4 regions of the Mesorhizobium sp. M0296 genome follow, and region 4 is predicted to be linked to each of the others. Evidence: predicted binding sites of a transcription regulator. Region 4 holds the regulator's gene; each other region holds the start of a gene.
The links. Region 4 encodes LexA, which represses DNA repair genes until DNA is damaged. Its sites were predicted from a motif close to TGTTCNNNNTGTGTTCNG; they were not measured.
Positions count from the first base shown of each region.

Region 1: a site for LexA is predicted at 776-793, ahead of NKI97_RS11810 (PA0069 family radical SAM protein). Genes of this name have one in related genera too.
Region 2: a site for LexA is predicted at 911-928, ahead of NKI97_RS19645 (single-stranded DNA-binding protein). Genes of this name have one in related genera too.
Region 3: a site for LexA is predicted at 943-960, ahead of NKI97_RS20940 (ATP-dependent helicase). Genes of this name have one in related genera too.

Region 1 is NZ_JAMYRZ010000009.1:163,702-165,901, forward strand. It holds gene NKI97_RS11800 (phytanoyl-CoA dioxygenase family protein) at 1-24, opposite strand, end outside; gene NKI97_RS11805 (glycosyltransferase) at 213-716, opposite strand; gene NKI97_RS11810 (PA0069 family radical SAM protein) at 868-2,022, shown strand; gene rnhB (ribonuclease HII) at 2,189-2,200, shown strand, end outside.
Region 2 is NZ_JAMYRZ010000020.1:31,579-33,778, reverse strand. It holds gene NKI97_RS19660 (SRPBCC family protein) at 1-38, opposite strand, end outside; gene NKI97_RS19655 (ArsR/SmtB family transcription factor) at 35-349, opposite strand; gene NKI97_RS19650 (cupin domain-containing protein) at 432-821, opposite strand; gene NKI97_RS19645 (single-stranded DNA-binding protein) at 1,030-1,542, shown strand; gene NKI97_RS19640 (OsmC family protein) at 1,666-2,091, shown strand; gene NKI97_RS19635 (MarC family protein) at 2,100-2,200, opposite strand, start outside.
Region 3 is NZ_JAMYRZ010000022.1:33,397-35,596, forward strand. It holds gene NKI97_RS20940 (ATP-dependent helicase) at 1-901, opposite strand, end outside; gene NKI97_RS20945 (glucose/quinate/shikimate family membrane-bound PQQ-dependent dehydrogenase) at 1,154-2,200, shown strand, end outside.
Region 4 is NZ_JAMYRZ010000004.1:48,525-50,724, forward strand. It holds gene NKI97_RS05820 (ComEC/Rec2 family competence protein) at 1-549, shown strand, start outside; gene lexA (transcriptional repressor LexA) at 543-1,277, opposite strand; partial or broken gene kynU (kynureninase) at 1,724-2,200, shown strand, end outside.

The sequences.
Region 1 (2,200 bases), on a different contig from region 4:
CTTGTCAGGGCTTGAAAGGGTCATCGGGGTCCTCAAAATGTCGATGGAACAGCATCGACGTTAGTCGTCGCCGCTCCGGCACACCCCAAACCCTATTCGCCCATATCGCCGGGAATGGTAACCCCCGGCCAGATTTTGTGCAATGCACAATAAACGACGACCCGCCAGAAAATGTGCTTGGGCGGAGTTCCCATAACCGGGACGGTAAGCTGTCACTTCCGCGGCGCGACCCAGATCTCGGCGTGGAGCCTCCTGGTCGCCAGGCCGCGGGCGATCGCTTCGGCGCTGCGGGCATTCTTCGACAGCGCGGCGGCCTGACGCTTGCTGATCACCAGGCCTTCGGCGAGAGCGCGATTTCCGGCAAAGACGCGCGACAGGAACGGCGCGCGGCTGCCGCGTGCCCGCGAGAACCGCGCCGCCATGGTTTGCCTCGCCGTATGGGCGACGACCTCGTCGATCCAGCCCTCTCCCAGCCGCGCTCCCGGTTCGAGCAAAAGCAGCCAGTCGCCCTTGGCCTGCCTGATGCCGGCGGCGATGCCGCCGCTGACATAGTGGCAGCCGGCATGTTCGGCGACGCGGTGCGTCTGATCGGTCGAGCCGGTGTCGCAGACGAGAACGTCGCGCACCACGCCTTCGACCGCGCCGCCGATCAGCGAGGCGAGCGTGCGGGCAAGGCCCTCCTCGTCATTCAGGGTTTCGATCAGGACGCTGAGCATGTTTAGCCGAATAGCGGAAAGCGGTGGGCAGCGCCAGTTTTTGCGGCGCGCCGCGAGAAAGTTCTTGCTTTGTTCTCATCAATGCGATAGGAATACATTCATGAGCAGAGCGATTCGACAGCGGGCGGACAGTCCCTGGGAAAGGGCCAAAATGGAACAGATCGTGCGTGCCGACATTGCCGCCTTCGGCGCTGGCAGGGCCGAGATGGCGAATGCGATGATCGAGCAGAGCGGCATGCGCGTCCGTCCCGACCGCAATCGCGGCAGGTCGGCGGGCATCAATCCGTCCGGCCGTTTCGAGCCGGTCAGCCGGCACGTGTTCGACGACGGCTGGAATTCGCTGGAGGAGCTGCCGCCCTTCAAGACCGAGGTACAGGTCGAGAAGCCGCGCACCATCATCACCCGCAACGAATCGCCCGATATCTCCTTCGACCGCTCGATCAATCCCTATCGCGGCTGCGAACATGGCTGCGTCTATTGTTTCGCGCGGCCGACGCACAGCTTCATGGGGCTGTCGCCGGGGCTGGATTTCGAATCGAAGCTGTTTGCCAAGCCGGATGCGGCGCGGCTGCTCGACAAGGAATTGTCCAGGGATAATTACCAGCCGCGCACCATCGCCATCGGCACCAACACCGATCCCTATCAGCCGATCGAGAAGCAATACCGGATCATGCGCGAGATCCTCGAAGTGCTGGAGGCGCGCGGGCACCCGGTCGGCATCGTCACCAAATCGGCGCTGGTGACGCGTGACATCGACATTCTGTCGCGCATGGCCGAACGCGGGCTGGCCAAGGTGGCGTTGTCGGTGACGACGCTCGACCGCATGCTGGCGCGCACCATGGAGCCACGCGCGTCGATGCCGACCAAGCGGCTGGAGGCGATCAGGCAGCTTTCGGACGCCGGCATACCGGCCTCGGTGATGGTCGCACCGATCATCCCCGGACTGACCGACCCGGAAATGGAGCGCATCCTCGATTCGGCGCAGGCAGCGGGCGCGCGTGAAGCCGGCTATGTGCTGCTGCGCCTGCCGCTGGAGGTCGCGCCAATCTTCAAGGACTGGCTGCTGCGCCATTATCCCGACCGCTATCGCCACGTCATGTCGCTGATCCGGTCGATGCGCGACGGCAAGGACTACGATTCGGAATGGGGCAAGCGCATGAAAGGCTCCGGCCCGTATGCCTGGCAGATCGGCCGGCGCTTCGAGATCGCCGCCAAACGGCTCGGCCTCAATGCCGAGCGGCGCTCGCTCAGGACCGACCAGTTCGTCCCCGCCGCCAAGGCGACCGAGCAGCTGATGCTGCTGTGACAAAGCGTCTCGCGCCAGCCGCTTGAAGCGGCCGCAGCAGGCGAAAAATCCCGTCCGGCCTGTCTTGTCCCCGGGCTTGCAGACGGTAGCCCCTCCTGGTCCGGTGCCCCGCCCGACCCAGAGGGGACTTGCGGAGAATCGGAGCCGATGCGAACCTCGCCGCACCATGGCTCGCCCG
Region 2 (2,200 bases), on a different contig from region 4:
GCGGCCATTTCGGCGCGTTCTTTGCCTCGGCTGGTCATTGGTCCATGTCCTTCAAAACCGTCTTGAGCCTTTCGATGCGCTCTGGCCAGAACGCACGGTAGCGTTCGATCCAGCCGAGCAGTGGCGCAAGCCCCTTCGGATCGACGCGGTAATAGGCGTTGCGACCGGCCCGGCGCTCGACCACGAGGCCGGCGCCGCGCAGCACTGCGAGATGTTGCGATACCGCCGGCTGCGATACCGGTATGCCAGTGCGCAGTTCCGACACCGTCATCTCGCCGTCGGCGAGCCGCTCATAGACGGCGCGACGCGTTGGATCCGCTAGTGCCCGAAAAATGTCTGCTTCGATCATGCCGAAAGCATAAGTCAATACTTATCTGTTTGGCAAGCCGTGTTTTTTAAGACAGGCGGTGTTTTTTAAGACAGGCGAGGTTTTACAAACTCGCCGGAAGCCAGCGTCTCACCATGTCCGGGGATCCCTTGAACGTCGCCTCGAAAACTGGTGACGCGAGCACGGCATGGATGTGAAGCAATTCGGAGCCGATGTTTCGGAAGCCATGTTGCCTGTGCGCGGCGACAACAAGCGACTGTCCCGCAGTCAAGACGAGATGCTCTTCGTCGATCCACATCTCGGCCCTGCCAGCGATGACGGTAAGCACTTCCTCGACCGGGTGCCAATGTGTCGGGGCGCCAACCGCCGGTTCGACCCACTGTTCGAATATGCAAAGTTGAGTTGCGCCGTTGCGGGCAGAGACATGCATGCGGGTCTTTACTCCCGTCCGCCATTCTTCTTGCGGCTGATCGTCATGCTCGACCATCTTCATGCGGTCGCCTCGATCCCATGGTCTGTGGAAATTCGACGCCAAGACACTACTTCTTACTGACAACTATTGACAGTGCAGGGCCTCTCCTATAGAACGAAAAGAGAACAAAAACCTTGTGGGAAAAGGCAGCGACGGCAGGCAGGGATTGTCCATAGCCTGTAAGGTGCGGCGACAAAAATTCGGTTTCGGATGAGCGCGGAGAAGTATCATGGCGGGTAGCGTCAACAAGGTCATTCTGGTGGGCAACCTCGGGGCGGACCCTGAAATCCGCCGCCTGAATTCGGGTGACCCGGTCGTCAACATCCGCATCGCGACGTCGGAAAGCTGGCGCGACAAGACATCCGGAGAGCGCAAGGAAAAGACCGAGTGGCACAATGTCGTGATCTTCAACGACCAGATCGCCAAGGTGGCCGAGCAGTATCTGAAGAAGGGCATGAAGGTCTATGTCGAGGGCCAGCTGCAGACGCGCAAATGGCAGGACCAGACCGGCAATGACCGCTATACGACCGAAATCGTGTTGCAGAAATTCCGCGGCGAGCTGCAGATGCTCGATGCGCGGGGCGAGGGCGGCGGCCAGGTCGGCAACTATGCCGGTGGTGGTGCGAGCCGCGGTTCCGATTTCGGCCAGTCCGGCCCGGGCGAAAGTTTCAATCGCGGTGGCGCCAACAAGGGCGGCGGCGGCGGTTCGTCGCGCGAGCTGGACGACGAAATCCCGTTCTGATTTCTCGGGGCGGACTGCCCTTGCGACGAAAAGCGCCGGCACCTTGGCCACGAAATGGCGTCCCGAAAATCTGTCTTGGATTTTCGGGACGTTGTGCGTTTGAGCGGTGAAAGGACGTATCAGGTGAAGGCAAGGGTCAAGTGGGTCGAGGAGCGCACTTTCGTTGGCGAGTCCGCCAGTGGGCACAAGCTGGTGCTAGGCACTGCGTTCGGGCCGGAGGGCAAGACGCCGGGGCCGAGCCCAATGGAACTGGTGCTGATCGGCACTGGCGGCTGCTCGGCCTATGACGTGGTCCATATCCTCGAAAAGGGGCGCGAGGCGGTCGAAGATTGCGTGGTCGAACTCGATGCCGACCGTGCAGAAGCCGATCCCAGGGTGTTCACCCGCATTCACATGCATTTTGTCGTCAAGGGCCGGGCGCTATCACACGACAAGGTGAAGCGGGCGATTGGGCTTTCGATCGACAAATACTGCTCGGCCTCGTCAATGATGGCCAAGACTGCCGAGATTACCCACGACTTCGAAGTCATTGAAACGACAGCGAAGTAGGGCTGTTCCTACGTCGCCATCAGCGCCTTGATGCCGTCGGCGACGAACTGTACGGCGAGCGCCGCCAGGATGACGCCGAGCAGCCTTGTCAGGATCGAACGGCCGGTTT
Region 3 (2,200 bases), on a different contig from region 4:
TGCCTTCTGCGGCAACCCCCTCCGCCCGCTTCGCGGGTACCTCCCCCTCAAGGGGGGAGGATTGCGGCCGCTGCGCCAGCAGCCGCAGCCACATGTACTGGGCGGTGTTGGTGTCCTGATATTCGTCGACGAGGATGTAGCGGAAGCGCTTGTGGTATTCCTTCAGCACGTCCGGATTGGCGCGGAAGATGCGGATCGGGTGGCACAGGAGATCGCCGAAGTCGCAAGCGTTCAGCGTTTTCAGCCGCTCCTGATAGGCCTTATAGAGCTCGCGGCCCTTGCCGTTGGCGAAGGCACGGGCATCGCCCTCGGGGATGTCGGCGGGACCGAGGCCCTTGTTCTTCCAGCCGTCGATCATCTGGGCGAACTGCTTGGCCGGCCAGCGCTTGTCGTCCAGCCCTTCGGCCTGGATAAGCTGCTTGATCAGGCGCACGACATCATCGGTGTCGAGAATGGTGAAGTCGGATTTGAGCCCGGCCAGCTCGGCATGTCTGCGCAGCAGCTTCACTCCAATCGAGTGGAAGGTGCCGAGCCACGGCATGCCCTCGACATTGCCTTCGCCGATCAACAGGCCGATGCGCTGCTTCATCTCGCGCGCCGCCTTGTTGGTGAAGGTGACGGCGAGGATCTGCGAGGGGAAAGCCTTGCCGGTGGCAAGGATGTGAGCGATGCGGGTGGTGAGCACCCGCGTCTTGCCGGTGCCGGCGCCGGCCAACACCAGAACCGGGCCTTCGGTGGTCTCAACCGCCAGCCGCTGCTCGGGGTTCAACCCCTTGAGATAGTCGGGCGCATTGTTGTGGCCGCTGCGGGCAGCCATGGCGCGCGCGGCAATGCCCGACGGGGCCACGGGCCGCGCGTTCGGTTCGTCAAAAAAGGGCATGTCTTCCGAAAAGCCGGACATCTCTCCCCGAATGTAGTGATTCGGCAGCGAAAGGCCAGAAGTGTCTCCGTTTTGTTCTCTGTCCAGTCGGTGGACTCACAATCTGGATGGGTCCGCTAACCAAAACGCCGGGCTTGCGATGGGCCGGCACCGTAAAACGCCGAGCTTGCTTGACAGGGGAAGCGGGCCGGAGAAAGTTGCGTGGGGGCAGGAACGCAATGCGGGGTTGCCCATGGAGGCGTCGCGGAGCGCACCAGTCGAAGGAGCACCGTCTTGGCTGTGGTCATCACCTCCCTGATCCTTTTCCTCATCGGCCTGGCGATTGGCGGCGGCGGCATCTGGCTCGTGACGCTGGGGGGCAGCTGGTATTACGTCATCGTCGGTCTAGCTTTCCTTGTCGCGGCCTGGCTGCTCTACAGGCGCAGATCCACGGCGCTGTGGCTCTATGCGGCGATCGTGCTCGGCACGCTCGCCTGGGCGGTCTGGGAGATCGGCTTCGACTGGTGGGAGCTCGGCCCGCGCGGCGGCATCATCGTGCTTGTCGCGCTATGGCTGTTGACGCCATGGGCGCGGCGCGGGCTTACCGGTCCCGACGGACGCGCACCGCTGATCCTCGCCGTGCTGGCATCGCTTGCCGTCGCCGGCTATTCGATGACGACCGATCCAAAGGATATTGCGGGTGAACTCAACACCGACAAGGTGACGCCGACGGCCGATCTCGGCGGCAACGTGCCGGCTGGCGAATGGCACTATTACGGTCGCACGCAATATGGCCAGCGCTATTCGCCGCTCGACCAGATCACCGCCGAAAACGTTGCCAATCTGCAGCCGGCCTGGACCTATCGCACCGGCGACGTGAAAGGGCCCGACGACATCGGCGAGACGACCTATCAGGTGACGCCGCTAAAAATCGCCGACACGCTCTACATCTGCACGCCGCATAATTTCGCCATCGCCATCGATGCCGCGAGCGGTAAGGAGAAATGGCGCTTCGATCCGCAGGTCAAGCTCAACAAGGACCGCCAGCACCAGACCTGCCGCGGCGTGTCCTATTATGCCGATGCCAAGATCGCCGCCGGCCAGCCCTGCGCCACACGCATCTACCTGCCGACATCCGACGCCCGGCTGATCGCGCTCGATGCGGCGAATGGCCAGGTCTGCCCGACTTTCGCCGAAGGCGGCACGCTGAACCTGCTCGCCAACATGCCATACCCGAAGCCGGGCTATTATTATTCGACCTCGGCGCCGCTGATCGTCGCCAACAAGATCATCGTCGGCGGCGCGGTCAACGACAATTATTCGACGCAGGAGCCGTCCGGG
Region 4 (2,200 bases):
CTGCCGATCGGCAGCGGTGAACTCGCGGTCAACCGGGCACGCCCGAATGAGTTCACCATCGACAACTGGAAACGCGCGCTCACATCAGAGGCTATCGTCGCGCCGGAAACACCTGCAAAGAACGACCCGCAATTCGACATTGCCGATCCGGCCGACCTACCGCCGGGCATGCCGTTCATTTGCACGGACGGCCTCTGCCTTGCCAGGCATCCATCCGGCGCGATCATCGCGCAAGCCAAGGACCGCGATACTGCGCGGCCAGCCTGCGCCTTTGCCAGCTTGATCGTCATCGACGACGCCACCGCGCATAACCCCTGCTACTACGACCGGCTGGTCCTCGTCGTCACCAAACGGCAACTGGCGCGCGCGGGAAGTGCCGCCGTCTACTTCGATCCACAAGCGGCAACGCGCGCCGAAATCCGTTTCGCGGTCGAAAAATCATACCGGCCCTGGCACGTGCAGCGGAAATTTTCACGCGCGGCACGGGGCCTGCCACCATACCGCAGGGCCGACAACCCCAAAGCCGGCGCCAAGGGCGGGGCTCAGTAGCGGCGGATCAGTCCGACGAGCTTGCCCTGCACCTTGACCCTGTCTGGTCCGAAGATGCGCGTCTCGTAGGCCGGATTGGCGGCTTCCAGGGCGATCGAGGCGCCCTTGCGGCGGAACCGCTTCAGCGTCGCTTCCTCCTCGTCGACCAGTGCCACCACGATCTCACCGGGGCTCGCCGTATCGGCATTGCGGATGATCACCGTGTCGCCGTCGAAAATGCCGGCCTCGATCATCGAATCGCCTTTGACCTCGAGCGCATAATGCTCGCCGCCCATGATCATATCCGGCGGCACCGAAATCGAATGCGTCTGGTGCTGGATGGCGTCGATCGGCACACCGGCGGCGATGCGGCCCATCACCGGGATCGAAACGGCGGCGACGACATCGTCGTCATTTCCGGCTGCGGGCACGCGCGACGATGTCGGCTTGCCTTGCCGAGGACCGCCTTGCCCAAGACTGCCCTGGATGACACTCGGCGAGAACTTGCGTGCCGCATTGAGGCCGGGGGCGATCGAGTCAGGCAGGCGCAGCACCTCCAGCGCACGGGCCCGGTTGGGCAAACGGCGAATGAAGCCGCGCTCCTCCAGCGCCGTAATCAGCCGGTGGATTCCGGATTTGGAAGCCAGGTCGAGCGCTTCCTTCATCTCGTCGAAGGAAGGCGGGATACCGCTTTCCTTCAACCTTTCGTGGATGAACATAAGCAGTTCGTGTTGTTTGCGTGTCAGCATAGCGACCCCCAACAGAATCAGAAAAACAAACCCAGAACAAACACTATCTGTTCCAGTTGTGTTCCGCAACTGTTTAAAGTTTAATGAATGCGTTAAGGCTCGGGAAACAAACGACGTCCCTACCGGGGTACCGTATTTTCACCGCCGCGAGCCTCATCGCCTTGATTCTGCTTTCGTTTGCGCCCTTCTGGCTTCCCGGAGGCCACATTGACATCGGCCGTCGGTCGGCAAAGGGCACGGAAGTGAACCCCTATCGACTGTGCGGTTTGGTCGATGCACCGTGAACGAAACGAACTCAAAACGCCAACCTCGGGTTAAGTCCCCGGTTTCCACCGCCTGGTCAGGCTGCTTCTCGCCGGTGGAGCCTTGCTGCGCGCAACCAGGGAATGGAAGAACAGTCGACGCGTGTCGGGCGTTGCGTTGGATCTTGGGGGAGCAGACAAATCATGACAGGAATTCCCGATCTCGTGGCCATAAAGGCGATGGATGCCGCGGATCCGCTGCGCGCGATGCGCGACCGCTTTGTATTGCCGCAAGGAGTGGTCTATCTCGACGGCAATTCGCTAGGAGCTGCTTCACGTGCCGCTTTCGATGAACTGCGCAAGGCCGCGACCGAAGAATGGTCGCATGATCTCATCCGCGCATGGAACACGGCCGGCTGGTTCAACATGCCGCTTGAACTTGGCGACCAGCTCGGGCGCCTGATCGGTGCCGCGGCCGGCCAGACGGTGGTCTGCGACACGACATCGGTCAACATCTACAAGCTGCTGCACGCCGCCATGGCCATGCGACCGGAGCGGCAGGTCATCGTCGCCGAGGGCGATAGTTTTCCGACGGACCTCTACATGGCTGAGGGTGTGGTTTCGACGCGAAAAGATACGCTGCTGCGCCTCTCGGGGGTCGACGCGCCGAGCATCGAAGAG